2 regions of the Brevibacillus nigriterrae genome follow, and region 2 is predicted to be linked to the other one. Evidence: a T-box and tRNA genes for the amino acid it is inferred to sense, from the RefSeq annotation. Region 2 holds a T-box; the other holds one or more tRNA genes.
What was found. The T-box of region 2 lies ahead of leuS (leucine--tRNA ligase). A T-box ahead of a tRNA ligase gene usually reads a tRNA of that ligase, here a tRNA-Leu.

Region 1: it encodes a tRNA-Leu, which carries the amino acid that the T-box ahead of leuS (leucine--tRNA ligase) is inferred to sense. The anticodon was not compared.

What each region holds. Positions count from the first base shown of each region.
Region 1 is NZ_JBNCMT010000005.1:52,395-68,321, forward strand. Features, by position in the region: gene ACPW7N_RS05220 (LutC/YkgG family protein) at 1-538, opposite strand, end outside; gene ACPW7N_RS05225 (LutB/LldF family L-lactate oxidation iron-sulfur protein) at 538-2,034, opposite strand; gene ACPW7N_RS05230 ((Fe-S)-binding protein) at 2,031-2,765, opposite strand; gene ACPW7N_RS05235 (lactate permease LctP family transporter) at 2,906-4,549, opposite strand; gene ACPW7N_RS05240 (FadR/GntR family transcriptional regulator) at 4,734-5,522, opposite strand; tRNA gene ACPW7N_RS05245 (tRNA-Leu) at 5,709-5,791, opposite strand; one part of gene prfB (peptide chain release factor 2) at 5,930-6,967, opposite strand; one part of gene prfB (peptide chain release factor 2) at 6,969-7,049, opposite strand; gene secA (preprotein translocase subunit SecA) at 7,218-9,743, opposite strand; gene hpf (ribosome hibernation-promoting factor, HPF/YfiA family) at 9,908-10,456, opposite strand; gene ACPW7N_RS05265 (HD-GYP domain-containing protein) at 10,687-11,781, shown strand; gene ACPW7N_RS05270 (cold shock domain-containing protein) at 11,863-12,060, opposite strand; gene ACPW7N_RS05275 (amino acid ABC transporter permease) at 12,155-12,829, opposite strand; gene ACPW7N_RS05280 (basic amino acid ABC transporter substrate-binding protein) at 12,928-13,728, opposite strand; gene ACPW7N_RS05285 (OmpA/MotB family protein) at 14,177-14,938, opposite strand; gene ACPW7N_RS05290 (motility protein A) at 14,928-15,758, opposite strand.
Region 2 is NZ_JBNCMT010000045.1:13,396-29,322, reverse strand. Features, by position in the region: gene leuS (leucine--tRNA ligase) at 1-2,027, opposite strand, end outside; T-box leader at 2,111-2,361, opposite strand; gene ACPW7N_RS23965 (class I SAM-dependent DNA methyltransferase) at 2,425-3,168, opposite strand; gene rsfS (ribosome silencing factor) at 3,172-3,528, opposite strand; gene yqeK (bis(5'-nucleosyl)-tetraphosphatase (symmetrical) YqeK) at 3,587-4,159, opposite strand; gene ACPW7N_RS23950 (nicotinate-nucleotide adenylyltransferase) at 4,152-4,730, opposite strand; gene yhbY (ribosome assembly RNA-binding protein YhbY) at 4,748-5,038, opposite strand; gene ACPW7N_RS23940 (shikimate dehydrogenase) at 5,039-5,893, opposite strand; gene yqeH (ribosome biogenesis GTPase YqeH) at 5,977-7,092, opposite strand; gene ACPW7N_RS23930 (YqeG family HAD IIIA-type phosphatase) at 7,089-7,610, opposite strand; gene ACPW7N_RS23925 (thiol-disulfide oxidoreductase DCC family protein) at 7,718-8,065, opposite strand; gene ACPW7N_RS23920 (gamma-glutamyl-gamma-aminobutyrate hydrolase family protein) at 8,145-8,873, opposite strand; gene ACPW7N_RS23915 (peptide ABC transporter substrate-binding protein) at 8,901-10,529, opposite strand; gene ACPW7N_RS23910 (serine hydrolase) at 10,900-11,706, shown strand; gene ACPW7N_RS23905 (GGDEF domain-containing response regulator) at 11,760-13,442, opposite strand; gene ACPW7N_RS23900 (ATP-binding protein) at 13,414-15,927, opposite strand, start outside.

The DNA.
Region 1 (15,927 bases), on a different contig from region 2:
CCATAAACGCAGTTGGCAACAGACTCAGTGAGCGACCTTTGTCCGGTCCAGATGTCACCACTACTGTCCCCGTATGAGCGATAGCAAAATCAACTACCGTGATACCAATATCAGCGCCTGCCGCTTTTTCAAGCAAATCAACTGGACTGTCTTTTTTCCAAACAGTCATATCAACGCCTTCAAGCGCAGCATCGACTCCGAGTTCCTCGAGGAAAGGATGGTTGGCACGAATGAGATTGCGTGCAGACATACTGGTAGCGATACCTTTCATATGCTCAACCAGCTCTTCCTTGGTTGCGAAGCGCTTTGCATCGCCCCCCATTGCCTGCCAGTTCTTCATGAACAGTTCGATCCGTTCTTCCTCGGAAAGATGGTAGGACTTCCAGAAATCCGGAACACCTCTTACCGGTTGAACAGGTTTTTCCGTTATTCTTTGTCTGCCCAAACGGTTTGCTATATGTTGAAAGAATGCCTCTTCTTTTGCTTTCGACAGTCGATCTAATTCATCTATAATCTCCTTACCCTTGTTCGCATTCATTATTTGTTCCTCCGTTTAGCCACGATATCTTCCATTCGTTTTTTCATTTCAGGTGACATAGCCTTCATCTCACGCTGGATGTCGTGATCCAACGCTTTCCAAGAATCCCGGAATGATTTTTGCGCCAAGGAAGGTGCAAAACGATAACGATTCCATCCTTTTAGTGGACCAATTTGAGACTTGATCATTCCGTTCGTCACAAGTGGCATTTGTCCAATTCGCCCAAGCTTGATTGCCCGTCCATATAACTTATGATTGGAAGTAACCATTTTAAATGCCTTCATACCAAGCTTTTCGGATCCTTTTACCACATCCGCCTCAACATTGCGACGACGAATGTACACCAGCATATCATGCAAAGGAATCTTCACAGGGCAAGCTTCCCAGCAAGCGCCGCAAAGACTGGATGCATTGGCTACTTCGCCCCATTTGTCGATATCTTCATTTAAACGAGGAGTAAGCACCGCTCCGATTGGCCCGCTGTACACCCAACCATATGCGTGACCACCCACATGGCGATATACAGGACAAGCATTCAGACATGCTCCACAACGGATGCAATTGAGAACCTCCTGGAACTCAGGATCACCCAACTGTCTAGAACGGCCATTATCAATAATGATGATATGCATATCTTCTGGACCGTCAGAATCCTGTTCACGACGTGGTCCATTGATTGCAGACATATATACAGTAAGTTTTTGTCCTGTTGCAGAACGCGGCAATAAGGTAGCCATTGTCTCCAGGTCTTCCCAAGATGGAATGATACGCTCCATACCCATCATTGTAATCTGGGTTTTCGGCACAGTACTAACCATACGGCCATTACCTTCATTGGAGAAAATTACCATAGAGCCAGATTCAGCAATGGCAAAGTTACAGCCAGTCATCCCAATATCTGCTTCGAGAAATTTCTCGCGAAGTTTGGAACGAGCAAAACCGGCAAGAATTTGTGTATCAGCAGGAAGTTGTCTACCTGCTTCCGCAGAGAACAATTCTGCCACTTGCTGTTTGTTTTTGTGGATCGCTGGAATGATGATGTGAGACGGTGTTTCACCCGCTAACTGAATGATGTACTCGCCAAGGTCCGTCTCCACTACTTCAATTTTGCTTTCTTCAAAGAACTTGTTTATATGAACTTCTTCCGAAACCATGGACTTGGACTTTACAACAGACTTTGCTTCTTTGGCTGCCGCAATTTTCATTGTGATTTCTACAGCTTCTTCTGCCGTTGAAGCAAAGTGTACGTGACCACCTGCTGCTCTAACATTGTTCACAAACATGGATAGATAATAATCCAGGTGAGCAATGGTATGCAGGCGGATGTCACGTCCACGAGTACGCCAATCTTCCCAGTTCCCTAATTCTTCAGAAGCATTTTTCTTACCACTGCGTAATTTTTCGGTTGTAAAACGAACAGCGCTTCGCAGAAAGTCGTCATTTAAGGCAACTCTTGCTCGTTCTTCCAATGGAATCGTTGGTTCAAATCCACTCATACGCCTTGTTTCACCCCTTCATACAAAACCTCAATCAAGTGCATGACACGAACTGGTTTACCCGCATGGCTCATACGACCACCAATGTTCATCAAGCACCCCATATCTAATCCACAGAGTACTTCTGCTTCTGTTTCCATGACGTGTTGCACTTTTTCAGATACCATAGCCCCTGAGATATCTGGCAATTTTACAGCAAATGTACCACCGAAGCCACAGCAATCTTCAGCAAATGGAAGTGGAACAAACTCCAAACCTTTGATATTTTTCAAAAGCGTATATGGTTCATCCTTGATACCTAACATGCGAGTACCGTGACAGGATGGATGATACGTAACACGATGCGGGAAGTATGCTCCCAAATCAGTAACGCCCAGTACTTGCACAAGGAATTGAGTGAATTCGTATGATTTCTCTTTTAACTCAATTGCCTTCTTCAACATAACTGGGTCGTCCTTAAACAAGATTGGGTAGTGATGGTGAATCATCGCCACACAAGAACCAGACGGAGAAACAACAAAATCGCTATCCTCGAATGATTCGATTAGCGTTTTGGCGCCTTCTTTGGCAGCATCCCAGTACCCACTGTTGAACGCTGGTTGACCACAGCACGTTTGTGTCTCTGGGAAAGATAACTCTACTCCATAACGACCGAGGATACGTACCATTGCCTCGCCTACCTTGGGGTAGATGGCGTCGGAGAGACATGTAATAAATAAAGATACTTTCATTCTGGTAACCTCCACTTCCATCTTTTCCTAACCTGATGATATACAACAAACTAAGAGGGAGAACGTCGGGCGGACTATTGAAAGTCTGTTGCCGGCGTCCTCCCTAATGGGACAGTATAGTTTTATTTATTTACGAAATCCTATGGTAGTGTCCAAGGAATTACGTAAGCTTGCAAGTAGGTGAAGATACCGATAATTGTACCAAAGAAGAGTGAGTGTTTCACTGTGAAACGGAACAAGTCAGACTCCTTACCTGCCAAGCCTACAGATGCGCAAGCAACCGCAATGGATTGTGGTGAAATCATCTTACCGGTTACACCACCAGTAGAGTTCGCAGCTACGAGCAATCCGTCATCTACACCGATTTGATTCGCAGTAACCTGTTGCAAGTTGGAGAACAATGCGTTACTGGACGTGTCAGAACCAGTCAAGAATACTCCCAACCATCCAAGGAATGGAGAGAAGAACGGGAACAAAGCACCTGAACCAGCGAGTAACAGACCGAGAGTTGCAGATTGACCAGAGTAGTTAGCGATGTAAGCAAAGCCAAGTACTAATCCGATTGTAGCAATAGGCCATTTCAATTCAACAATCGTTTCTTTGAAAGTTGAAAGGAAAGTACCGAAGTTCATGCGCAACATTACCATGGAGATCAAAGCTGCGATCAGGATAGCTGTACCTGTTGCAGCGATAAAATCAAGCTTAAATTCAGCAGCATAAGGAGTTACTTTGTTAACAATAGGTTCTGCTTTTTGTACTACTTTATGAAGACCAGGGACTTGGATAACGATTGTAGTTGCTTTTAAAAGTGCTTTTACAGCAGGCAAGCTCCATACAGTTACTACTGCAGTCAGGATTAAGAATGGAGACCAAGCCTTGAAGATTTGTCCAGCAGTGTAGCTCTTATCAACTTTAATTGTTTGTTGTTGTCCTTCAAAACGGAAAATGCGTTTTGGTTTCCAAACTCTCAAGAACAATGCAAGAGCGAGCAAGCTTGCAAGTGCTGATGTAATGTCAGGAAGCTCAGGACCAATGAAGTTAGCAGTGAAGAATTGAGTGATAGCGAAAGCTCCACCTGCTACCAATAAAGCTGGCCATGTTTCTTTCACGCCACGGAACCCGTCCATGATGAATACCAACCAGAAAGGAACGAACAAGGAAAGGAATGGTAACTGGCGACCAGCAATCGCACCGATTTCGAATGGATCAATTCCTGTGATCTGACCAGCAGTTGTAATCGGAATACCCATCGCACCGAAAGCTACTGGAGCCGTATTTGCGATCAAACAGAGACCTGCCGCATAAAGCGGGTTAAAACCTAAACCTACCAAGAGACCTGCAGTGATGGCAACTGGAGCACCAAAACCTGCAGCACCCTCAAGGAATGCACCGAAAGAAAAACCGACAAGAATCATTTGAAGACGTTGGTCTTCAGTAAGGGAGATAACGGACGAACGAATAATATCGAACTGACCAGTTTTAACAGTGATTTTGTAAAGCAAGACAGCGGTTACAATGATCCAGGCGATAGGCCATATACCGTATGCAAAACCGTAAACGGTTGCAGCCAAGGCTAAGTTAACTGGCATTTTGTAAACAAAAATAGAAACTAATACAGCAAGTACTACTGTAATTGCGCCAGCCGTATATCCTTTCATGCGGAATACAGCGAGAGCCACGAAGAAGAAGATAATTGGGATAAGTGCAGCGAAAGAAGACGCCAAAATACTCCCTAGCGGCTCATAGACCTGAGTCCATGTCATAACAACACCTCTTTTTATCATTTTTTTGATTTGAATCTATCGTTAGCTGAAAAATCAGCATAACTTCACAATTGTTAACAGTTCTGAGAATCAGGTCATCAGATGACTGTTCCGAAAATTTTTTCTGTAAAAAACGTCTCGACGTTTTTTATAAAAGTGGATGTGACCGCTTGCGGGCAACAAAACGGTTATGACCGTTTTGTTTCTATTTCAACATTTCTTTTTCTACCCCAATGAGATGATAAAGCATTGCCTCTTCTGCACGCTTAGGATTCCCACTTTTGACAGCTTTATAAATATCAAAGTGTTCTTGATACAATCGGCGTGGGTTATCAACTGATTGGTATAATCTCTCTCTGCTTGCTTTCAAAGTCTTACTCATCGTTTCAGAAATTGATTGCATGACAGACTCCAACATAGCATTATGGGTAGCACAAGACAGAGCATAGTGGAATTTCCAATCTGCCTGATCTCCTAAATGCTCATTTTCTAATGCCTCTTCCATTTCACGAAGGGCTTCTTCGATTTTTTTTATATCACTTTCGGTTCTGCGTGTAGCTGCAAGACGGGCAACCCCTGTCTCGATGATCTTGCGCACTTCCAAAAGATCGATGATATCTTGTTTTGTAATCGTTTTCGTCATTTCAAATGCGGAGAGCAACTCTTCTGGTTCATAACGAGAAACAAAAGTTCCTTCTCCCTGCTTGATAACGACCAATCCGATTGTTTTGAGAGAACCAACTGCTTCTCTCACGGTCGATTGCCCTACTCCAAGTGTTTCACCCAGCTCACGAAGAGAAGGTAAACGGTCTCCTGGTTGATAGACCCCTGAAACAATCTGATTCTTTAAGTATTCTGCTACTTCTTCATATGTCTTGCGAACTTTAAAACGTGGAATCGCTTTCATAAGTACCTCACAAGCTTTCATACTCTTGTGGTCATCAGATGACTTGTTCATGAAGCTATCATACAAGCTGTCGTAGTTTTCTGTCAATAACCTGCTCCCAGCAAAGAGAGAAATCGTCAAGTACAATTCTTGACTGATAACTGAAATGATTGTATCAGATTTGTGACGATCCGGGATGTGATGTTCCTCACTTGCACTAAAAAAATTTTAATATCCATAAAATAACAAAAACCTTCGACTGCACTCAGCAATCAAAGGTTACTTTTTTATGTATGGTGCGGGTGGAGGGACTTGAACCCCCACGGTCGCCCGCCAGATCCTAAGTCTGGTGCGTCTGCCAATTCCGCCACACCCGCTTGGCAGGGTAAGAATACCCTGACGAGTTCTAAGTCTAACAGAAACCTTCACTGGAATCAAGTAATTGATTTGAACATGTCAACAAAAATAATTGAGAGGGAGCACACCTAGTAGCTCCCTCTGTTTATTACGAACACTTATTCACCTGTATTCAAGCGCGAACGCAAATAAGCATCAATAAATGAATCCAGCTCCCCGTCCATCACGGCTTGCACATTACCCACCTCCATGTTGGTCCGATGGTCCTTTACGAGGGAGTACGGGTGAAATACATAGGAGCGAATTTGACTGCCCCAGGCAATGTCCTTTTGTTCCCCTTGAATGGCTTGCAGTGTCTTCTCCTGTTCCTCTCGTTTGCGCTCAAACAGTTTTGCCGCAAGCATCTTCATGGCCCGCTCACGGTTTTTAATCTGAGAACGTTCTGTTTGACATGTTACCACAATTCCGGATGGCAGATGTGTAATGCGTACAGCGGAGTCTGTGGTGTTGATGTGCTGTCCCCCCGCTCCACTTGAACGGTACGTATCAATCTTCAGATCCTCTGTACGGATATCGACATCGAGGTCGTCTTCGATTTCAGGCAGTACGTTGCAGGATACGAAAGAAGTATGCCTTCTACCCGAGGCGTCAAACGGCGAGATGCGCACCAGACGATGAACGCCTTTCTCTGCTTTCAAATAACCGTATGCGTTATGGCCTTTGATTAAAAGCGTAACACTCTTTACACCCGCTTCATCCCCAGGCAAATAGTCGAGAGTCTCCACCTTGAAGCCCTTCTTTTCTGCCCAACGTGTATACATTCTGAGAAGCATCTCAGCCCAGTCTTGTGATTCGGTACCGCCTGCGCCAGGATGCAATTCTAGGATTGCGTTATTTTTGTCATACTGATCACTTAGCAAGAGCTCCAGTTCAAAACTCTCAAAGCTCTTCTTTAGTTCCTGCGTCCCTTCGTACAACTCAGGGATAAGGGAATCCTCACCTTCTTCGATTGCTAGCTCCAGCATCACTTGCAAATCTTCGTATGCGGTATCAAGCTTCCCCATCGTTTCTACGAGGCCCTTGAGCACATTCAACTCGCTAATCGTCTTTTGTGCTGCATCGTTATCATCCCAGAAATCTGGGGCGATCATCCGCTCTTCTAATTCTCCAATTCGTTCTTGCTTCACAGGCAGGTCAAAGAGACCCCCTGATATCCGCTAATCGTTTAGCCATGGTGCTCATTTCCTGTTTGACATCTGCCACGTCAATCAGAGCCATTTTCCAAAACCACCTCTGCATATGATATGAAAAACGTGATGGCGTTTTTCTTAACCTTTTTTTGCTATTGTTTTATTGTATCTGATTTTAAGGGGAGTGCAACCAGTTGAATCACAAAACACCATCTTCCTTTGCGGACCGATGGTGCTTTGCTTTCAAATCCCTATTTTAACGACGTTTATCCTGACGGCGTTTCTCTTGCTCCGCAGCACGTCTTTGCGCACGGTTCAACGGCTCAGAGTCAGCATCTCCCGAAGTGGAGCTGACTGGACGCTCGGATGGCCCTGATGTCTTCAGTTGCTCTTGATGAGCTGCCTGGCCTTTGATTACTTCCTGGCGCTCGAGATTCTGGCTAACTTCAGCCTTCATGATGTACATCGCAACTTCTTCCTCGATGTTGGCAATCATCGCCTGGAACATCTCATACCCCTCGAATTGATACTCACGGAGAGGATCATTTTGTGCATAAGCACGTAAATGAATACCTTGACGCAATTGTTCCATCGCATCGATGTGATCCATCCACTTGCTGTCCACTGCACGCAGAACAACCACTTTCTCAAATTCACGCATCATTTCGCCAATCTCTTCTTCACGTTTTGCGTATTGACGGTCTACTTCAGCGGTCAGGAACTCAGCAATCTCTTCGGCTTCTTTTCCTTTGAGATCTTTCAATTGTACAGCTTCATCATTTATGAAAATGTTATTAGCAGAGTCCAGCAGTCCTTGCAAATCCCATTCTTCCGGAACTTCCTCTTTTGGACAATAGGCTTCCACTGTACGTTCGATGACGCTGTAGATCATCTTGATAGCAATATCCTGCAAGTCTTCTTTTTCAAGAATATCACGACGTTGTTTGTAGATAACTTCACGCTGTTGATTCATCACGTCGTCGTATTGGAGAACTACTTTACGAGCATCGAAGTTGGAGCCCTCAACTCGTTTTTGTGCAGATTCTACCGCACGAGTAACGAGACGGCTCTCAATTGGCATGTCTTCTTCCATGCCCAAACGATCCATCATATTCATGATGTTCTCCGCACCAAAACGACGCATGAGCTCATCTTGCAACGACAAGAAGAATTGCGAAGAACCCGGGTCCCCTTGACGACCAGAACGACCACGCAACTGGTTATCGATACGACGGCTCTCATGGCGCTCGGTACCGATGATGTGAAGTCCACCTACGTCAGGAACTCTCTCTCCCAGTTGAATGTCAGTACCACGACCTGCCATGTTTGTTGCAATAGTTACAGCAGCATATTGACCAGCACGAGCAACAATCTCGGCCTCACGAGCGTGTTGTTTCGCATTGAGGACGTTATGTGGTACTCCTTTTTGCTTCAACATCTTCGAAAGACGCTCAGAGTTTTCAATGGAAATCGTACCAACCAGTACAGGTTGCCCTTCTTTGTGCTTTTCTACGATTTCATTTACAACTGCACGGTATTTGGCGGCTTCCGTCTTGAAGATCAGGTCCGGATTGTCTTTACGAATTACTGGACGATTGGTCGGAATCACTACAACATCCAAGCCATAGATGTTTTTGAACTCTTCTTCTTCCGTTTTCGCTGTACCAGTCATACCAGCAAGCTTTTGGTACATACGGAAGTAGTTTTGCAACGTAATGGTCGCAAGCGTCATGCTCTCACTTTGAACACGGAGGCCTTCTTTCGCCTCAATCGCCTGATGCAATCCATCGCTGTAACGACGACCCACCATGAGACGACCAGTGAATTCGTCTACGATAACAACTTCGCCCTCTTGAACTACATAGTCTACATCTCGTTTGAAAAGCACTTGAGCCTTCAATGAAGATGTAATGTGATGGTTCAGCATCATGTGGTTTGTATCGTAGAGATTGTCGATGTTGAAGGCTTTCTCAACCTTCTCAACACCCTCATCGGTAAGGCTGACGATTTTTAACTTCTCATCAATAGTAAAATCTTCCTCTTCTTTGAGGCGTTTCACAAAATGAGCACAAATATGATACAGCTCAGTGGACTTATTGGCTGAACCCGAAATAATCAACGGCGTACGTGCTTCGTCGATCAAGATACTGTCAACCTCGTCAATAATTGCATAAAACAGTGGGCGCTGTACCATCTGCTCTTTGTACAGAACCATGTTGTCACGCAAGTAATCGAAGCCAAATTCATTATTTGTACCATAAGTAATATCGCAATGATAAGCTTCGCGTTTTTCTTCGGCACTTAAACCGTTTTTGTTGATTCCAACAGTCAAGCCAAGGAAGTTATACAGCTTACCCATCGTCGTCGAGTCACGTTCTGCCAAGTACTCGTTCACTGTTACAACGTGGACGCCCTTGCCCTGAAGTGCGTTTAGGTAGGTTGCCAGAGTCGCAACGAGGGTTTTCCCTTCCCCTGTCTTCATTTCGGCAATACGTCCCTCTTGCAGGACCATACCACCAATTAACTGTACATCAAAATGACGCATGCCCAGTACACGCCAAGACGCTTCACGTACTACAGCGAAAGCTTCGTTAAGAATATGATCGAGCTTTTCACCGTTTTGCAGGCGTTGTTTGAACTCGGCCGTTTTTTGTTTCAACTGCTCATCAGATAACGCTTTGACCTCGGTTTCCAGAGCATTGATTTTCTCCACTCGTTTAAACATCTTTTTGACTTCACGTTCGCTTGTATCACCGAACAGTTTTTTCACAAGCCCTAGCATAGGGACACCCCTTCCACGGTTCCCCTACCCGGGAAAGCCGCCTCTATCTCAAAGTAAAGTTCATTCATCTAAAAACTAATTGTAGCAAAAGAGAACGAACAAACACAAGTAAAGGGAGTAGCCAATTAGCTACTCCCTGTGTCGATTTTTGAAAGTTACTTCAATTATTTCGGTTCAATCAACCCGAAACGTCCATCATTCCGACGATACACAACGTTTACCTCATTGGTAGAGCTGTTTTGGAATACGAAGAAGTTATGTCCCAAAAGATCCATTTGGAGTACTGCTTCCTCAGCGTCCATCGGTTTAAGATTAAAGCGTTTGGTACGAACGATATCAATATCAATATCTTCTTCATAATCCAGAGTTGCTACGGGAGCTGCCTCACGGAAAAACACTTTATTATCAGCATCATGTCGTAATTTGCGATTCACTTTTGTTTTATGCTTACGAATTTGGCGTTCCAATTTTTCACTAATCAAATCAATTGCTGCGTACATGTCTGTGTGCGTTTCTTCAGCGCGAAGGATTACGCCAGTCATCGGAATTGTAACCTCAATTGTAGATTCACCACGAATGACTCTCATCGTTACATTCACATCAGTTTTTTGTTCTGTGTCGAAATAACGGTCCAAACGACCAACTTTTTTCTCCACATAATCTCGGAGGGCCTCAGTAACAGGGATATTTTCACCACGAATATTAAAGTTCATTTGCCCTTACCTCCTTACCTTTCTATGTATTATATATTCCTTACACATTGTTAAAATCCTTCTATTTACCTTAATTATTTTTTTAGTCATTTTTTACAAATTCACAAAATAACACGAAAAATCTTAATAAAATATGCACAATTTGACAAAAAAGAATGTTGATTTTTGTTATAATAATCCTATTCAGATACATTTTTCCTAAAACTAACCGACCAACGGAGGTCCAAAGCATGCCTCACTCAAAAGTAGACTTATCTTTAGTAGGAAAATTACTTGCTGATGACGTCTATAATCGCAATGGCTTATTGCTTCTATCCCGCGGTAGCTTGTTGAATCATTCTGATGTTTTCTTACTTCAAGCTCACGGAATTGATGAGGTTAGTCTCGATGTGATTACGGAACTCAAAGTTCTCGGACCCGTTGGAAATGAATCCTTAGACGAACCATTTCATGTACAAATCAAAAAACTGTTAGCCCACACACCAGAAGCATCTCAACGCTACAGTGAGGCAATGGAGCGGACCAAGTCCCTTTTTGGAAAGATTACAGAAGTGTATATTCCGCCGCTGGAACAGTTTACAGATGCCTTCTTTCCCCTGCTTGACCAAGTTTTGAAGCAAACCGGAATCTTTCATCCGCTTTACCTTGTAGAGGGGTCAGAAGATTATACTTACCGCCATTCCATCAATGTAGGAATCTTGTGTGCGCTGATCGCCAAGCTAATGAAAAGAACTCGTGATGAGATCATTTTGTTGGGACAGGCTGGGCTCCTCCACGATGTTGGTAAAATGCTAATACCCCAGGAGATACTGATGAAACCTGGAAAGCTTACGGAGGAAGAATTCAATCTGATGAAACTCCATACAACTTACGGCTTTAAGCTGCTTCAACAGATGGAAGGGACCCACGATTTATTGGCACAGGTTGCCTTGTTGCACCATGAACGCCGTGATGGGTCTGGCTATCCGGAAGGACGCTCTGGGGTATTCATCCCCATTGAAGCACAGATTGTTGCCGTAGCAGACACTTTTGACGCTATCTGTTCGGACCGTATATACAAGACACGCAGGTCACCGTACGAGGCTGCCCAAATTCTTTGGAAAGCGACTTGCCGTGGACAGCTTAATGTTGAAATTGTCACTCGGTTTATTAATTACATCGCTCTCCTATACGTGGGTCGCCGTGCAATACTTAGCAATGGAGACATTGTAGAAGTGGTGTTGATTCATACCGATGAGCCGATGAGACCACTTGTGCGTAAAAACGAGCAGTACATTGATCTGAGGAAGTATCGTGGAGTTTCCATAGAGAAGATGATCGGATAATCGATGCATAGGCTAGATAAAGTAAAACCCCCTGATGATTCAGGGGGGTTGTTGGCATTATTAGGGAAATCGTTTTCAGGCTTACAGCTTTGTTACGTTAGCTGCTTGAGGACCACGATCGCCTTCAACGATATCAAATTCAACAGCTTGACCTTCTTCAAGTGTTTTGAAACCTTCAGATTTGATTGCGGAGAAGTGTACAAATACGTCGCCACCGTCTTCACGCTCGAGGAAACCATAACCTTTTTCTGCATTAAACCATTTTACTTTACCTTGCATGTAAAACATTCCTTTCTGTTTGAAAACTAATATGAGTGTTATGTCTCACTTTTCGAATATATCACTTGCAATCTGGTGAAGTCAAATTGCGAACTTAGCGCGGTGTGTAGCGCTTTTCCAACCCTCTAACCACTACTCTGGACAAGAATAATGTCATAATTAAATAGCATGCCGCAGCCGTTAAATAGGCAGGGTAACGCTCGAATGTATTTTTGGCGACATTGCTTGCAGCATAGGTTAATTCAGTGGCAGCAATTGATGCTACCAAGGAAGAATCTTTTAACAAGGCAATAAATTCATTACCAAGTGCTGGAAGCATTCTTGTAAAAGCCTGAGGGACAATAATTAGACGCATGGCCATACTTCTGGTCATCCCCAAACTGCGTGCAGCTTCCATCTGACCGGGATCGATGGATTGAATACCCGCACGGAATATTTCTGCAATATAAGCTGCTGCGTTTAGTGATAACGCTACAAAGCCGGAGAAGAGAGCCTCAGGAGGAACATCATTTGGGAAAAAGGTCTTCCAGATAGAAGGAATGACTGCAAAATGAATAATTAAAATCTGCACATATAAAGGTGTTCCTCGAAACAGTTCAACAAAGATAGCACTTGGAACCTTAAAAATTTTGTTGTCTGACATCTTCCCTAATCCGATAAACAGCCCCAGGAAGGTCCCGATTAAGGTTGCGACACTGGTCAGAATAATTGTATAGAAAATACCTCTAATAAACAGCTCTCTGTAATCGTAAATAACGCTCCAATCCATGAGCCCTTCCCTCCTTCTAGCCAGTTAATGTCCAAACAATTTGCAGAAAAAATGGGTACGCCACGAGACGCACCCACCTCTACGCTTCTGCAGATTACCTATTCGTTAAAGTATTTTTTGTGAATTTCCTGGAGCTTGCCATTTTCTTTGATTGTTTTGAGACCTTGGTTGATTTTGTTCAAGAGATCCGTGTTCCCCTTTTTCACCATAATTCCGTAGTGCTCTGCTTCAAATGAATCATCTTTGACGAGTTTGAACTTCTTGCCTTCAATCTTGTTTGCAAAGTAAGCTACTACACCATTGTCTGCTACCACGGCATCAACACGGCCATTGAAGAAATCGTCAACTGCAGATGGTGTATCATCATAGCCTTTGATTCCTTCATAGGTATCGCCGAAAGCCTTTTTCACAACTTCTTCACCTGTTGTCGCTGTTTGCACACCAATCTTTTTGCCTTTCAATTCTGCTAATTTTGTAACTGTAGAATCTTCAGGTAAAAGAATCAGTTGGTTTGCATCGAAATACGGATCAGAGAAATCGTATGACTGTTTGCGTTTCTCAGTAATTGTAATAGAAGAGATTCCTGCATCAACAGTACCTTTATCGACTCCGTCAAACAGCGGGTCCCAACCAGTATTTTTGACTTCAATTTTAAATCCGGCGGCATCTGCAACAGCCTGAATCACATCAATACTAAATCCAGTGATTTTGTCCGCTTCCATCTTCTCGAATGGAGGGTATGCTGCGTCAGTACCAATCACATATACCTTGTCTGCCGCACCGCCAGTTTGGCCACCACCAGCCTGTGGCTGTCCGCCTCCACAGCCAACCGCAAGTAGGCTTACACTTGCAGCCAACGCAAGCGTTGCAAGCCATTTCTTACCAATTCCGATCTTCATACAGATTGCCCCCTTCTTTTCTTTCCATCTTCTCTTTACGTATTTTTTCTGCTTTTCAGTTTTTCCCCATACCTGTCCACATGAAAAGGTTCTTTATTTAGCCTTTCCACAGACTTATCCACATTATCCACAATGAGTTGTGCACAACATTAACTATGGGGGAAAACCATGTCTCTACAAGTATACCAAAACCTCTTCTTGAATTCTCTAATTTTACAGAAAATCCTGCAAATTCAAAATTATTTTATCGAACAATTATATTTATTTGTAATTTTGTTTATTTATGCATTATTGTTAATCATACAACAATCAGATAATTCAAGCAATCATCGGATTCTTTGAAGAAAAATATTGTTTAATCAACACGGATTAAAACTTATATTTATTGTATTCCTAAATAAAAAAAACAGACTCCCTCGATGAGGAAGCCTGTATTGTGAATGGATTATTATTCCTGTTCAGCAAGGATCAGCATTTCGACTCGACGGTTCATCGCCCGATTCTCTGCATTCGCATTGTCAACAATCGGATGATACTCACCCCATCCGGCAACCATGAATCGGGAAGCAGGTAAACCATTCGAATCAACTAACTCTCGCATAACTGAAATGGCTCGTGCTGAGGATAATTCCCAGTTGGAGCGAAATTGGCTGTTGGAAATCGGCACATCGTCTGTATAGCCTTCAATCCGTACTTTATAGGTAAAACGCTGCAGGACTTTGGCGACGTTTGTTACGGCTTGCTTTCCTTTGTCACTTAAATCCGCAGATCCACTTGCGTACATCACTTTTTCCGGAAAGCGAATCATTAACCCTTCGGAGGTCTCTTCGAAATGTACATTCATCTCTTGCAGGGCTACCGCAAGCTGCGCTTTGGCCGTCTCCCAATTCGGGTCGGCAATTTTCTCGTCCGCTTTCATTTCTCGAATGTTCTCAACCAACGATTTGCGTTTTCCTTCAAGCTGGGCAATTTCCCGTTGCAGCTCAAGCTTTTGAATTTGCAGAATATCACGGCTTTTGGCTGCTTCCTGAATGGATTGTTTTTCTGCTTCCTCCGCTTTTTTGGATTGCTCAATTTTTGACTGGATCTGGGAAGAAGAAGATGCCGCTACGATGATAATGATGACGAACAGGAGAGTAAACAAATCACTGTAACTTATGAGCCAGCTTTTCTCTAGTTCTTTTTCGTCGTAAAGGCGCTCATCCTGCATGGCTGGCCTGCCTTTCAATCGTTCCTCTGTTACTTCCCGGCTGCTTGACCAGGACGAGCTTCTGATCACCTGGGAGGAACGAATTCAATTTCTCAAACAGCACACGAGGGGTCTCCATACGCTGCAAGCTGATCATTCCCTCGATATAGAGCCGCTTCTCAAACATCTCCCGATCATGGATATCCATCAGACGATAGTAGCATGGCAGGGCAAACAGGTTGGCAAGCAGCGCACCATACAAAGTGGCCACTACAGCAGCGCTCAGGCTGTGCCCCGTCTTACCGAAGTCAGAGATATTCTCCAGTACTCCTGTCATCCCAAACAGCGTCCCCACCAGTCCCATTCCAGGCGCAAGCAAGCCGATCAGACGAAACATACCGCCTGTCTGTAAATAACGGTATTGCTCCCCTTTCAGCTCATTTTCCAAAATGATCCGCAGTTCCTCCTCGGGAACCCCTTCAATCGCTAAAATACTTCCACGGCGAACAAATGAGTCCGGTTCTTTCTGCAATTCTTTCTCGAGCAGCATATAGCCTTGTTCCTTTTGAACCAGAGCATAATAGTAGAAACGCTTGATCGTCTCTTCCAAATTCCCTTCCCGCCCGTGAATCAGCAAACGCAATAATGGACGGATTTGAATATGTTTTCGTTTGATCGCAAAGGAAACGATCACAGCCAGTGCAACAAGCTCAATCGCTGTCGGATTAATCAATTCTTTGATGTTGCCATTCAAATAGACGACATGCACAAGAATCAGCATGATTGCCCCTATTAACACAAGCGATCGGCGTTTCGTAGAAATTAACAACCGGTTCAACATCGTCACCCACCTAAACCCTCTAGTATTTACGGCTCGATTGGAATCCACCCAACAGCCACATTCTCAACTACTCCCTTATTTCATCGGAATAAATTGTCATTTTATACAGTGTCATGGCGAAACTGGTCGATTTTATTATAGCAGAGATAGAGTAGAGGGGGAGTAGGGG
Region 2 (15,927 bases):
ACCTTCTTGATCGCATAGTGCGTCATCCGGTATAACTCTTTTGCTGCGTCATCCGTCAAGGAAGGAACTGTTGATTGAGTTCCTTGCTCCACGTAGCTGTCTACCAGTCGCCATACCCGATTCAAAAAGCGGAAGCTGCCTTCAACTCCGGTGTCGGTCCAATCGAGATCACGCTCTGGTGGAGCAGCAAACAAAATAAACAGACGAACCGTATCGGCTCCATACTTCTCGATCATCTCATCCGGGCTAACCACATTGCCTTTGGATTTGGACATCTTGGCACCGTCTTTTAGCACCATGCCCTGCGTCAGCAAACTGCGGAACGGCTCGTCATAGGAGAGCATCTCTGCATCGTACAACACCTTGGTAAAGAAGCGGGAATACAAGAGATGCAGGATCGCGTGCTCAATTCCGCCAATATACTCATCCACTTGCAGCCACTTGTCTACGTTTTCTTTGGAGAAAGGAAGTTGTTCATTTCCTGAATCGGTGTAGCGCAAATAGTACCAGGACGAGTCGATAAAGGTATCCATCGTATCTGTTTCCCGTGTTGCATGACCACCACAAGAAGGACATGACGTGTGCAGGAAATCTTCGGAGGTTGTTAACGGGTTCCGCTTTCCGTCAATCACGACATCCTCCGGCAAACGAACCGGCAATTGCTCCAAAGGCACTGGAACCACACCACAACTGTCACAGTAGACGATTGGAATTGGTGCCCCCCAATAGCGTTGGCGAGATACAAGCCAATCACGAAGGCGGAACGAAACGGTCAACCCGCCTTTACCAAGCGTCTCCAGATGCTTGCCGATAGCACCGATGGCCTCCTGATTAGGCAAACCATCAAAATCACCTGAATAGATGAGAGTACCTTCTTCTGTATAGGGAGCAGCAATTCCGATCTCGTCTGCGATGATGTTCGGATCTTCCGGATTGATGACCGGTTTGATTGGCAAGTCGTATTTCTTGGCAAACGCAAAGTCCCGCTCATCATGCGCCGGAACACCCATCACGACACCTGTTCCATAGTCCAGCAACACGTAATTGGCTACCCAGATCGGAATCAATTCATCGGTGAGTGGATGCTTCGCATACGCTCCTGTGAAATGTCCTACTTTCTCGGCATCTGTGGAGGTGCGTGTAATATCGCTTTCTTTTTTCATCTCTGCTACAAATCCACGAACTTCCGCTTCCTGTGGCTTGCCTGCGATCAACTGCTCAACCAGTGGATGCTCAGGTGCGACTACCATATAAGTCACACCAAACAAGGTATCTGGACGGGTGGTAAAGACCGTAACTTTCTCATCCCCGAGCTCAGGAATGGTAAAATCGACATTTGCTCCTTCACTTTTTCCAATCCAGTTCTTTTGCATCGTACGGACTTTCTCAGGCCAGCGATCCAATTTATCCAAGTCAGTCAACAAACGGTCGGCATAGTCGGTAATTCGGAAAAACCATTGCTCCAGATCTTTTTTGGTTACCTCGGAATCACAGCGCCAGCACAAGCCGTCAATTACCTGCTCATTCGCCAATACGGTGGAGCATTCCGGGCACCAATTGACGAAAGCACGTTTGCGGTAAGCCAGACCCATTTCATAAAACTTGAGGAATAGCCATTGTGTCCAGTGGTAGTAATTTGGAGCACAGGTCGTAACCTCTCTTGACCAATCGATGCTTACACCGAGACGGTTTAACTGATGTTTCATGAAATCGATGTTCTCATACGTCCACTTCGCCGGAGCTGCTCCAAACTTGACTGCTGCATTCTCAGCAGGCAGACCGAATGCATCCCACCCCATTGGGTGCAGGACCTGGTATCCATTCATTCGTTTCAACCGGGCAATAATGTCTCCGATGGAATATACACGCATATGCCCCATATGAAGTCTTCCGGATGGGTATGGAAATTGTTCGAGACAATAAAATTTTGGTTTCTGTTCATCTTCATTGGTCCGATGACTTTTCTTTTCGACCCAGTTGTTTTGCCATTTTTGCTCGATGTTCTCTGGATTGTACACTCTTGCCATTTCTTGTTCCTCCTTAAATGAAATCCCGCCATACCACTTACGGTCGAAATAAAAAAACTCCCATCCACAAACAGCCTTACGCTGAAAGGGACGAGAGTAAATTTCCCGCGGTACCACCCAAATTGATGAACACGCTACAACGCATTCATCCTCCTTGATCTCCGTAACGTGGAGAGAATCGCTTTTGCTTACACAGGTAACAAGCCAGGAGGTTTGTCATCCTTGGGCAAAAGTGCTTAGAGGCGAGTTCAGATCGTCATCGGGTTGACTCACACCAGCCGTCAACTCTCTTAAAACCAATGTCGAGCTTACTACTCCTCATCGTTGCATTTGTCGATTTTTATCGAAAATCAATCTGATTCATTGAAAAGATTATAGTCAAATACTCCTGTTGCTGTCAATCTTGCGGACGCCTGGCGACATAAAATAGGCGCTCACTCTCATGATGAGGCGGCAAATTCTCGAAATCAGCAGTCAATTTCAGATCAGTGAATCCCGCATCTCTCAACCATTGAATCATTTTGGTTGGCTGATACGCTCGCTGGAAATGGGATTCCTCTAATCGTTCAAACAAGCCGTTGTTCTGGCGGACAAAAAATGTGAGCTGATGCTCAACCTCAAGCCTGTCAGTATCACAGAAACAGTTCCAAATATAAGCTAACTCTTCTTCTACCAGGGAAAAGGTATTGTCACCGAAAAACCGTGTGATTTTGAACGGGCTATGTACGTCAAATAAAAAGTATCCACCGGGATTGAGATGTTCGAATACTCGTTGGAAGGTGCTTTTCACATCTTCCTCGTCTGTCAGATAACTAAGCGAGTCGCACAGTGAGATGATTGAATCTGCTTTGGGTGCATTGAGTTCACTCATATCCTGTTCGAGCCAGCGAATGTTCACTTGCTCGTGACTCGCTTTTTCATAGGCCATTGCCAGCATCTCACTTGACAGGTCTACTCCATACACCAAGTACCCCTGTTTTGCCAATGGAATCGCTATGCTTCCCGTCCCGCAGCCAAGATCAATCACCGTTTTGGGCTGTCCATGCTGACGCCAAAAATCGCTGACCCAGGAAAGCCAGCGATCATAAGGAGAATCCTGCATCAAGGCGTCGTATACTTGAGCGAGGTGCGTGTAAGCCATCGTCTACGCTTTTTCTGTCAGTGTGACAATGTTGGCGTCACTCCACAGTCTCTCAATGTTGTAGAAATCGCGTTCTTCCCGATGGAATACGTGTACAACTACATCTCCGAGGTCAACCAATACCCAACGACCTTCTTCAGCGCCTTCAATTCCTTTTACGTTGTAACCGTTTTTGTGAGCTTGATCCCGGATTTCCGTTACAATCGCCTGAACCTGACGTTCGTTGTTTCCGTTACAGATAATGAAGTACTCAGCAATGACTGACAGCTTGCTAATGTCCATTACCACCACTTTATCTGCTTTTTTATCTTCTGCCGCTTTCACTACCAATTTCGCCAAGTCTTCCACTACATGTACCATCTAATTCCTCCTTATTCGCTCACTTTCGAGCTCTTTTCTATGAAAAACGTCTTTGGTTTTATCGTTTGGAAATGACGTCGTTATATGCTAACAAGGTCAGTGGATGAATCGATTTTTTCTGTTCGAGCAGGAATCGCATCGTAGACCCTAACCCTTGGGCAAGTGCTTGATCCAGACTGGTTTCGGCCAGCTTGCGAACCTCTTCTACACCCGGGTAATCCCGATTCGGTTCGATATAATCGGCTACACAGACCACTTTTTCAAGCAGTGACATTCCTGCTCTGCCTGTAGTATGGTAACGAACCGCCTGAAGGATATCAGTGTCTGTGATCCCCAGTTCGGTTTGTACAACGATGGCTCCGACAAACGCATGCCACAGTTCCTTTTCCCCATCAACAATATCTTGCGCAATATCATAGCGAAGTAAAAACTCATGAAGTCTTGTCACAGGCCAGCACTTGCAATAATCGTGAACATATCCGGCAAGCTCGGCCTTATCAGGATCAGCACCGTACTTTTCTGCCAACGATCGGGCGGTCTCGGCAACCCCAAGCGTATGAACATACCGCTTTTCATTCATTTGTGCACGAACTTGTGTCAACAGCTTGTCACGCTGAGTCCCTTTAATCATAAAGTTTTTGCTCCTTTATATAGCTTTCTACTGAAGAGGGAACAAGGTAACGCAGGCTGCGGTGCCGCTTAGCCATTTCTCGAATACCTGTTGATGAAATCTCCCATTTGGGAAGCGTCAGGTAGGTGATGTTCGCTTTACTATCCATTCGTTCGAAGGAGCTCCCCGGGCGATCAAAGCCGATAAACTGTACGAGTTGCACCAGATCATCAAATCGATGCCACTTGGGCAAAGTTGTCAGCATATCCCCACCTGCGATAAAAAAGAACGAGAAGTCAGGATAGGTTGCCGTTACTTCTTCCAGCGTATCGACTGTATAGGACGGTCCTTCCCGGTCCAGCTCAATCGTTGAGAGGAAAAACTGCGGATGATCGGCGATAGCCAGATTGACCATGTTCACCCGGTGCTCCACCGAAACTATTCCTGTATTCTGCTTGTGCGGCGGGATTCTGGCAGGCATGAACCAGATTTCATCCAAGTTCATCTGTTCTTTCGCTTGCTCTGCAATCAATAGGTGTCCGTTATGAATGGGATTAAATGTGCCTCCCATGATCCCTACACGCTTCTTCATGCAAACGATTCCTTCCCTTAAGGAAGTGTAATGGTCTTATGCTCTGTTGATTCTTTATACAATACAACAGTATGACCAATCAGTTGTACTAATTCTGCGTCCGCACCTTCTGCCAGAGCATGTGCTACATCATGCTTGTCATCATCATTATTCGACAAAATAGAAACCTTCAGTAATTCTCTTACCTCCAGGGCTTCTTTGATTTGTTTGACCATATTTTCATTCACGCCACCTTTTCCAACTTGAAAAATCGGAGTCAGGTGGTGGGCCATTGAACGCAAGTATCTTTTTTGTTTTCCGGTTAACATCTAGTTTCCTCCTTGACGTAATTGCGCTAAAACAGTTTCTCTCATTAAATCAACTGGTGCTTCTTCCCCTGTCCACAGCTCGAAAGCAAGTGCCCCCTGGTTGACAAACATTCCTACCCCGGAATGGGTGAGTGCACCAGCCTGTTTTGCTGTCGCTAACAGTTTGGTCTCCAACGGGTTATAAATCAAGTCGCTGACAATCAACTGATCGTGCAGCCACTCTGCTGCAATTGGCATCTCATTTATATTGGGGTACATTCCAATCGAAGTCGTGTTAATCAATAGTGTTGATGAATGGACGGCGTCCTTAAATTCAGACGGTTCCAGTGCGCTTGCTGGTACTAGCAGACGCAAGTGATCGGCTAGCAGTTTGGCTTTCTCCCTGGAACGGTTTATAATCCGGATTTCCTTCACACCTTTATCTGCGAGCGTGCAGGCCACCGCACGAGCGGCACCTCCAGCACCAACAAGAGTCACTACCTGATCAGCTAAAAGGAGCCCTGTCTCTTCTACAAGCGATCGAACATATCCCATTCCATCTGTATTATAGCCAATTAAGCGGCCGTTTTGATTGACAACCGTATTTACCGCACCGATGCGAAGCGCAAGCGGATCAATCTCATCTAATAGCGGCAAGATGGTTATTTTATGCGGAATGGTTACGTTAACCCCTCGGAGACCTAAGCCACGAATCCCGGCAACCGCTTCATGTAACCGTTCAGGTGCTACATCGAAGGCTGCGTAAGCATAATTCAAGCGTTTTTCTCGAAATGCCGCATTATGCATCAAGGGTGACTGAGAATGTGAGACGGGATGGCCGAATAACCCCACAAGCTGTGTTTTGCTAGTAATGATCAATTTTTCTTTCTCCCTTCTCCCCGAAATAAATCTCCACTGCAAAAGCCCCTTCTTTTTGCGAAGGGGCAAAGCACGCTCCATTAAATCAATGCCTTGCGAGTTCCGATTCGAACACCTTTGGGAATATGGACCTCGATAGAAGCAGGATATTTGCCTTGCAGCGTGATCCAGCCAAGTCCGGCAATGACGATATCTGTCGGTGTTCCTGCTTGTATCTTTAATGTGTGTCTCGTAAATGGCGGAAGTTGTTTTGCTGCTTCCCCAGAAGGCGGTGCGAGTAGACCGCCATGATGTTTTTCCAGCAACTCTTCTGCCTTCTCCAGCTTGGTTCGGTGAATTTGCAGATTATTGGCTACGTAAAAGACGAGCGGTTGATGCTCCCCTTTCACAAAATCTACACGGGCAAGTCCGCCAATGAATAACGATTGTTTGTCGTCTAATTGAAACACTCTTGGCTTGATCCGCGACTTTGGTGTAATCACCTGTAAATCTTGTGCACTGATCATATGCCCGATCTGGTCTCGATTGATGATTCCCGGTGTATCATAGAGGGAACTTCCATCTTCCAGCGGGATTTCAATTTTGTCGAGTGTTGTGCCTGGGAATGGAGAAGTTGTGATTTCCATATCTGTCGAGCCATAATCTCGTACAATGCGATTAATTAACGTAGATTTGCCTACGTTGGTTACCCCGACGATATGTACATTTCTTCCCTTACGCAGTTGACCAATCCGGGAAAGTAGCTGATCGATGCCAATCCCTTTGGCTGCACTGACGAGCACCACATCTTCCGGCTTCAGGCCAAGCTCCTTGGATTCGTGCTGCATCCAGTTTTTCACACGGTTTACATTAATATTAGCAGGTAACAGATCAACTTTGTTGCCAACCAGCAAAATTGGGTTTTTGCCTACAAAACGGGGCAGTCCTCTCAGCCAAGAGCCATGGAAATCGAAAATATCAACAACCATAACGACAAGGCTATCGGTTGCTCCAATGCTATTTAATATGCGTAAAAAATCATCATCGTCCATGCCTACAGGCGCTACTTCGTTGTAATGTTTGATCCGGTAGCAGCGTTGACAAATGACAATTTCACGTTCAAGAGCAGAGGTGGGTGTAAACCCGGGCTTTGATTTATCTTCTGTCTGAATCGGAATGCCGCAGCCTGCGCATGAGATTTTATCTTGCTCGGTCATGGTCTGTTCTCCCATGAGATCATTCCTTTCTTTTTCATCCAATAGAGAGCGACCTTCTCCAGTTTTCGATTGAATCGGGTGAAAAATCCATCACTGCTGGTTACTGGGACGACCAGTATCGTATGAAACCCCAGCAAATTTCCACCAAGGACGTCAGTAAATAATTGGTCCCCGATCACAACTGTTTCAGCGATCGACACGTTCATATCCTTAACTGCTTTATGGAATGCCTGATTGGTTGGTTTGCGAGCGGACCAGATGAAGTTGATGCCAAGTGGTTCACAAAACGCTTGCACACGGTTTTGCTTGTTGTTGGATACAACCGTAACCTGAATCCCTGCCTGCGTCATTTTGATCAGCCATTCTTCGATTTCGGGCGTTGCTAGAGGCCGATGCCACTCAACAAGTGTGTTATCCAAATCCGTAATAATCGCTTTGACATTCCGATCAAGGAGCTGCTGAACATCTATATCGAAGACGGAATCGACGAATTCATTCGGTAACAATTTCTCTAACATGAAACCCCTCCGACTTGAGGTAGAACTGATCAGCGGTTCAATCAGTATCCAATATCGGGACTTACTATACCATATTCCACCACTACCTTGCAAAGAAAAAAGGTTCTCTACTCCTTGTGTTTTCCAAAGAGTTGGTAGCGGTTACGAGCAACCAGACGATATACCTTCTCGCCTGCCCAATCAATGCCTGGTACGTAGAGCAACGGGCGTAAGAGAAACAGCCACGTATACCCGGTTAATTCTCGTACAGCCTGGTATCCCCGATACACTTTTCCTGATGATGTTTGTATAGTCATAGATTCCCCACAGAAGGTGTCATGAATACCGCAAACAGGGGCATTCTCATAATGACGCCATTCGATGTTGTGTGATCCTCTCTTGATGCGATGAAAGACCTTTTTGAGCCACTGGCAGAGGTTGCAGTTCTCATCATAATAAACTACTGGTCCCTCCATGATTGGTGCCTCCTTTGAGTACCAAAAAGACCACCCAGGAAACAAGTGGTCTTTTATGGTTACCTATTTAAAACGGTCATTACTGTTTTAATTTACTCACTTTTGCAATATACGCCCGAAATAATTCTAACATATCCGTATTGTGCGGCCACATGCGCTCAGGATGCCATTGTACGCCTACATGGTATCCATCTTCACTTTCAATCGCTTCGATTACTCCGTCAAGGGAAGACGCTGTTGCCCGGAAGCCTTGGGCAACCTCCTTGATGGACTGATGGTGTGATGAGTTGACCAGTATTTCTGATTTACCCACAACATCGCGAATAAAACCCGATTCCAGTGTCACATAATGGCAGCCATACGATTTCGACCCGATTTGATTGTGCTGATAAGCACCTGGAACCTGTCTGGGGATATCCTGAATCAGGGTACCACCGAGCGCAACGTTGAGAATTTGCAGACCCCGGCAGATGCCGAGTATCGGTTTTCGTTGTGCTACCGCCTCTTTGATGACTGCAATCTCCGCCAGATCACGCTCATAATCCACTTCACCCAATCCAGCCAAAGGAGGTTCTCCGAACAAGTGCGCAGCTGGATCGCCTCCCCCGGCCAGGAGTACACCATCAACCGATTGTATCATTTCCTGGAAAGGAGCATCATTTAATAATGGAAGAACGAACGGTATGCCTCCAGCCTTGACGATTGCGTCAGTATACGCCTTAGCAATCGTAAAGTACTGATCAGATGTATCTCCCGAAATAAACCGCTTGGCACTTGCAATACCGATTATCGGTCGCAAACAAGTCACTCCCAACTGTAGAAAACTTGCGCAATGTTATTTCTTTTCGTTGGATGCGTATTTGAAATCGATGAAGCCCAGTGCATCGATCACTACGTCTTTTACACCGTCACCCTTCGCCCAAGCATAGGTGTAATAGTAGAGTGGGATAATTGGCATTTCATCATGGAAAATCTCGTCAGCCTTCTTCAACAATTCCGTACGTTTTGCTGTGTCTGCCTCGGTTGCAGATTTTACGAGCAAGTCTTTGAACTCAGCATTTGTCCAGGCAGCATTGTTGTTTCCACCCAGATCACGGTATAACTCGAGGAAGTTGATTGGGTCATTGAAGTCACCAATCCAGCTTCCACGACCGATAATGAAGTTCCCTTGCTTCATTTGTTCCCGTTTTACTTTATTCTCCTGATTTTTGAGTGTTACTTCCACACCAAGTGATTTGCGCCATTGATCCTGGATCGCTTGAGACATACGAGTGTTCTTTTCACTTGTGTTGTAAAGCACTTCAAGTGGCGGCAGTTCTTTCAAGCCCAATTCCTGCATACCCTGGGCCAGCAGTTTTTTGGCTGTTTCCACATCTGCATCCTTGAAGTAACCATCTTTGTTCAACGCCATGGATGGTGGCAGATAGCCCAAAGCTGGAGTTCCTTTGTAAGTAACAACATTCTCAGTCAAAGCTTTACGATCGATCGCATAGGCAAATGCTTTACGAACGTTTTTGTTGGTGAAAGGCACTTTCGTTGTGTTGAATACAAAGATTTCAGTTCCTGCAGTCGCCTGGCTGTTTAGTTTGCCAGAGTCTTTCAATGACTGCATCGCATCACCTGGAAGTTCTCCAAGCGGTGAACCTGCCCAATCCAGCTCGCCTGCTTCAAACATGCTCAGCTCGGTGTTGGCATCCTCGATCATGTTATACGTCATCTTACTTAATTTTACGCTGTCTTTATCCCAATACGTGTCATTTTTCTTCCAAACAATTTGCGATTTGTGTTCCCACTTGTCTATCACGAATGGGCCGTTACCTACGTAGGTAGCCGCTTCGGATGCCCATTTCGGATTGCTTTCCACTACCTTTTTATTCACTGGGAAATAGGTTACGGATGCAATCAGCTCAGGGAAGAACGGAGATGGATTTTGCAGCGTGACAACCAGTGTTTTATCGTCAGTCGCTTTTACACCTACCTCGTCGAGTGATACTTCTTTGGCATTTGCTTTCTCCCCATTTTTGAGGTAGTACATTTGGTATGCGTAACCGGAAGCTGTTTCAGGATTGAGCACTCGCTTCCAAGCAAATTCGAAATCCTGAGCAGTTACCGGGTCACCATTGCTCCATTTGGTGTCACGGAGGTGGAACGTGTACGTCAGTAAATCAGGAGATACCTCATACTTCTCAGCGACAGCTTCATGAAGTTTTCCGTCTGTACCGATACGGAGCAATCCGTCAAATGCTGCACGGGCAACTGACATCGAAGGGATATCTTCAGCAAGACCTGGGTCAACAGTGGAAGGTTCTGCTGCTATGTTCACTCGCAACTCTTGCGGTGCAGCGGTCTCGGCAGGTTTGTTTTCTCCTGCTCCTGGTGTCGGTGCAGGTTGGGAAAAACAGCCTGCGAACAAAATACTTGCGGCCAACGTAAATACTAACGATGCATAACCAAACTTACGCATGTCAAGCCCCCTTCAAACTCTCTGTATTTTTTGCATAAAAAAACAACGCTACGAATAAGAAAGCTTAGTATGTATATAAAAACGATAGCATTCCCGTTTGATATATACTTGATTGATAATAAAACATTTCTTATTGCGTAAAAATTGTTTAATTTATAGTATTATATTATGAAAATTTTGTCTATAAAATAGAATTCAAAAAGGAGGACAAACAGAGCCTCGAAGTTCAAGGCGCAGAAGACCCGAGCAGCGGAACGTAGGTGAGTCTACGTGAGCAGCGGAGGGGCAATGCAACGCAGAAATTCGAACGCTATGTTTCCCGGACTTTTTGAATCTCCGCTAAAAAATAGAAGTGAAAAGAGGTGCAATTATGCTAGCTTCCATCCAACCTCAAATCGAAACTTTGCTAGATCAAGCAGGTGGTTCATGGGGTATCGTCATCGAAGACTTACTTACCAATCAACGATTTGAGAGAAATCCTGACGAGCCATTCTTTGCAGCCAGCTTAATTAAAGTGCCCATTATGGCGTCCGTATTTGCGGATGTTTATGCAGGGAAATACACGTTTGAAGATCAGTACATTCTTCGTCAGGAAGACCTCGTAGGCGGTTCTGGTGTCCTGCAGCATCTCAGTCCTGGCTTGTCTCTATCGATTTACGATCTGGTGACACTGATGATCATTCAAAGTGACAATACCGCAACAAACATCCTGATTGATCAGACAGGGGTAGAATCGATTCGTCAGATCATGCGCAAGACTGGAATGGCTCACAGCCAGTTCTACAACAGACTGATGATCATCCCCGCTGAACTGGAAGGGCTCAATGAAGTAACTGCTGGTGATATGGCCTCTCTGTATAAACTCATGGCGAACGGAAAAATCCTTTCCTACAACAGTTGCTTGCAGATGATCTCTATTCTCAAAAAACAGCAAATCCGTGATACGATCCCCTATCATTTGCCTGATCCAGATTCTGATCCGATCGGCACCTTGCCTCGTTGGGAGCTCGCCAACAAAACAGGAAATGTCACCAATATCAATCACGATACCGGAATTTTGTATGTGAGAGATTCCGCAATCCTCCTGTCTTTCCTCTCCAAAAACGTGGAGGAAAAGCTCGCCAAGGATACCATCGGACGTATCGTACGGTTGATCTACGATACATATCGGGAATAGAAATTGCAAAAAAACAGCGGGATTTCTGCCCCCGCTGTTTTTCTATTATATCTTTACGATATTTCCAGCAGTCGTTTCACTCGAAGCTCCAATTCAATCAATGAAAACGGCTTGGCCATATAATCATCTGCACCGAGGCGCAATCCTCGGATGACATCTTCCTCTTTCTTTCTACCTGACAGCATGAGCACTTTCAGTTTGGACAACGATGAATCAGCTTTGATTCTCTCCAGCAAGGAGAATCCATCCAGATCAGGCATGACCCCATCCAGAATGCACAAATCAATGGGCTCCTGCATAAGAACCCGATAAGCTGTCTCTCCATCTCCTGCCTCGATTACCTCCAGAGACAAATCGGTCAATTTGGCGATAAGGAAGGAACGAATCAGTTCGTCGTCATCGGCAACCAAAACCTTCTTGGGACGATTGTCCGCAACAGTCTCTTCTAGCTCCTCGATCAGTTGGGAAATCAACACACGATTTCTTCCCTGTCTCTTTGCCTGATACATGGCTTCATCTGCCAAACGTACCAGTGATTCCACAGACATTTCTGGATTCCATTCTGCAACTCCGGCAGAAAAAGTAACGAACAGTTCCAAGCCGTCATGCAAAACGATTGGAGTCAATCTGATCTGTTGCAATACGGAATCGATAATTTGTGCGGCTTGCTCAGCGGAAGTCGCTGGGAACAAAATGACGAACTCTTCCCCACCATAGCGAGCCAACAGATCAGTTGAACGAATTCTCTTGGAAATTGCATAGCCCAACCCTTGCAAAGCCAAATCTCCAATATGGTGTCCATAGGTGTCGTTAACCGATTTAAATCGATCAATATCAATAAAGGCAAGTGACAGCGTGGATTGAGAGCGTTCAGTCCGTTTGCACTCCATATTCAGTTCATGATCGAAATACCTGCGATTATACACTCCTGTCAAGGCATCGCGAAATGCCAATTCTTCATATTGCTTCTGCCTGGTTAACAAGCTGTATATTCTGGCTTCCAGCTCAATGTAATGAAACGGCTTGGTGACGTAATCATCGGCTCCCAAGTGAAAGCAGCGGATTTTGTCTTTGCTGTCTTCCCTGCCTGATAAAACAATCAAAGGAATCCACTTCAATGTCGGGTCTTCCTTGAGGAAATCAAACAATTGATAGCCAGTTTCCGGATACATCATCAAATCCAAAACGATGAGTTGATAGGAATTTTCTCGCAGCAACCATTTGGCCGTTTTCACATCACTTGCTTCATCCACTTGATAACCCTCTAATTGAAGTCGTTTCACCAAAAACGAGCGAAGGACATCGTCATCATCAATGACCAACAGTCGAAATTGACTCAGTGACAAATATTTCTGCTCATTTCCTGTCTCATTTTCATCAATCTTTTGTTCCGTTTGATAAATTTCTTGTTCGATTTTTAATTGTTGAAAAAAACTGCGACTGGATGTGACTATGTTTTTGAGATCAATGGGTGGTTCGGCTTCTTTCTCCTGCGACCATTCCCATAAGGTAACCATTTCTTCTGCCACTTGTCCAATTTCCGGAAACCCGAAAATGGGGGCGCTGCCTTTCAATGAATGGGTAATTCTATAGATCGCATCTGCCTTTTTCAAAAGTAAATCGCTATCCATCAACGGCATGGATTCGATCAATGAGTGCAGTTCGGTCAGTTTAGTAGAAAGTTCAAGTAAAAATCGTTTTTTTGCCTCAATCATCAGCTTTTTTTGCTTTGTCATTTTTCTTCACATCCACTTGAATAAAATCTTGGTTGATTTTCACATCATGAATCTGAATGCCTTTCTCTATCAACGATGCCTCGACGGATTCCGGGTCCTGGTAAGGAAAGACGTAGAATGACCCTTTTTCCTTATTCTCTAAAAGCTCAATTGACAGTTCCAGGAGCCTTTCAATGGTAAACGGCTTCTTCAGAAATTTCTCGGTGTCTTTTTGATAGTAATTTTTCGGAGGCTCCAACACCGTTGAGACGATCACTGGTGTTTGACTATACATCGAGTGATTGTGCAGTTCTCTGATGAATTCCCAACCGGATTTTTCACCCTTTAACTGAATATCTACGATGCACAGAAGTGGTGCTTCTCCCTGTTTGCTGTTGAGCAAGAATATGGCTTCTTCTGCAGTCTGCAAGTGTGTTACGGGTATATCAAGCTTCTCAAAGGCGACCCCAATCATCTTGGACAGATTTTCGTCGTCTTCCAGTACCAGTATTTTATTGCTAACATCAACGGCTTCGTACAGATCCAATTTGACTGTAAAGACAGTACCTGCTCCTTCTTCCGAATCGAAGGTAATCGTTCCTTTGTGCGCTTCCAGTATTTCTTTCACAATCGCTAGTCCCAAACCGGTTCCGCCAATTTGTCTGCGGTCAGAGTTGTCTACTCGATAAAATTTGGTAAAAAGCATCTCACGGGCATCTTCTGGAATGCCCAGACCGTAATCTTGGAATTCGATAACCAGTTTTCCTCTCTGGGCTTTGACTCGAACATCCACCCTGTCTGCTTGTGGTGAATACTTGATTGCATTGCTGATCAGGTTGTGAAGCACTTGTTTGATCCGATCAGAGGACGCCAATGTAAAGAGAGGCTTGTCTGGCAATGATAGTTTGATCTGATGGTGTTGTTTATCTTCCCACTGCTCAGCTACTTCTCGAATCATTGCTGTTACTTCAACCGGTTCAAAATGATAGACTTCCCGCCCGGATTCCATTCGTTGCAGATCAAGAAAATCATTGATCAATTGAGACAGGCGGTTTGCTTCCTTATAGATTGTTTCCATGTATTTCTTCTGTTTTTCTTCCGACACCTTGCGATTGAGCAGAATCTCCATAAACCCTAATACAGTAGCCAGTGGAGTCCGTAGTTCGTGGGAAACGATACTGATGAACTCATTTTTTAATTCATCTGCTTTTTCTTCCTCTGTCCGGTCACGGAAAACGAACAAACACGCTTCAGCCATTTCAACATTCGATCTGGTCAGAGAATTGGCATACATCTCATAATGGCGAATTTCCTGATCAGCATGTTGATAGGAAAAGCGCTCTTGCAATTCATTCAGATGTCCAGAAATGAAAGACTCGGCCTGTTGTTTGAGTTTGGAATTGCCAAGCTGGTCAAGAAACGTGAGGAAATGATGGTCAACCTTTTGCACAATCGGAAAGAAGCTTTCCAAGCGCTGGTTGGCAAATACAATTTGACTTTTGCGATCAACCATGACCATCCCTTCATGTGTTGATTCCAGGATGCTCTGGATGAGATCACGCTGTTTGAGTCGATCCTGATTGACAAGCTGGGCAATCAACGCCATAGAGAATTGTTTAATCAAGCCGGTTGTCACTTTTGTCTTACGATCACTTAGTATGTGAGTTGCATTATAACTGGTTAACAATAAGAAGCCCATGACCTCCTGCCTGCCGTCATACAAAGGAAAGTAGTAGTCGAAAGCAGTTTCATAGCCTTGATGCAATCCTTGTTCACTACTGGTGAGCGTACGAGTTTGTACAAACGGCTGTTTCTCCGTCACGACTCGTTGCGACATGCCGTACAGCTCATCTACCTTGCTAGGATATTGATTCACTGGATAGCCACATGAAAAATCTATACGAAATTCGTTCTTCCCCGTACGCATGACGATCATGGCGGAATCTAGCTGTAGAGCATGCAAGAGGGCTGTAATGGAATGTTCCAAATAGGTTTGATAGTCCAAATATCCAGTAAGCTTTTCCTGATACGATGTAATCTGCTCCAGCTCATATTCACGCTCTGTCAATTTCGTCAAAGTAACTTGTTGCTCGTCTTGCTGGGCAATGATTTCCTCATTTTGTGCTTCTAGCAAATCTCTTTGATTAATGGTCTCCAAATGCTTTTGTTCCAGTTCTTTTTCTCTTTCCTGAATCTTTTTGACCATATCACGGATACCGACCTGCAAATTCCCCAATTCATCTGTCAGTCCGCTGATCGGTACATCCACGTAATGTCCTCGACCGATATTCATCACGGTTTGCTCCAATTGCACGAGAGGATGAATGATTGATTTACGCAGGTAGGAAATGGTATAGAAAAACGAAGCTGCAAAACCCAAGATCAGAATGATCGGCCAGAGCATCAAATAATTGGAATACGTAGCCTTTTCATCCATAACATTCTTGATCTCACGTTCTTTTATCAAGGAAAGAGTAGAAAAATCATTGATTAATTGATTAACAAT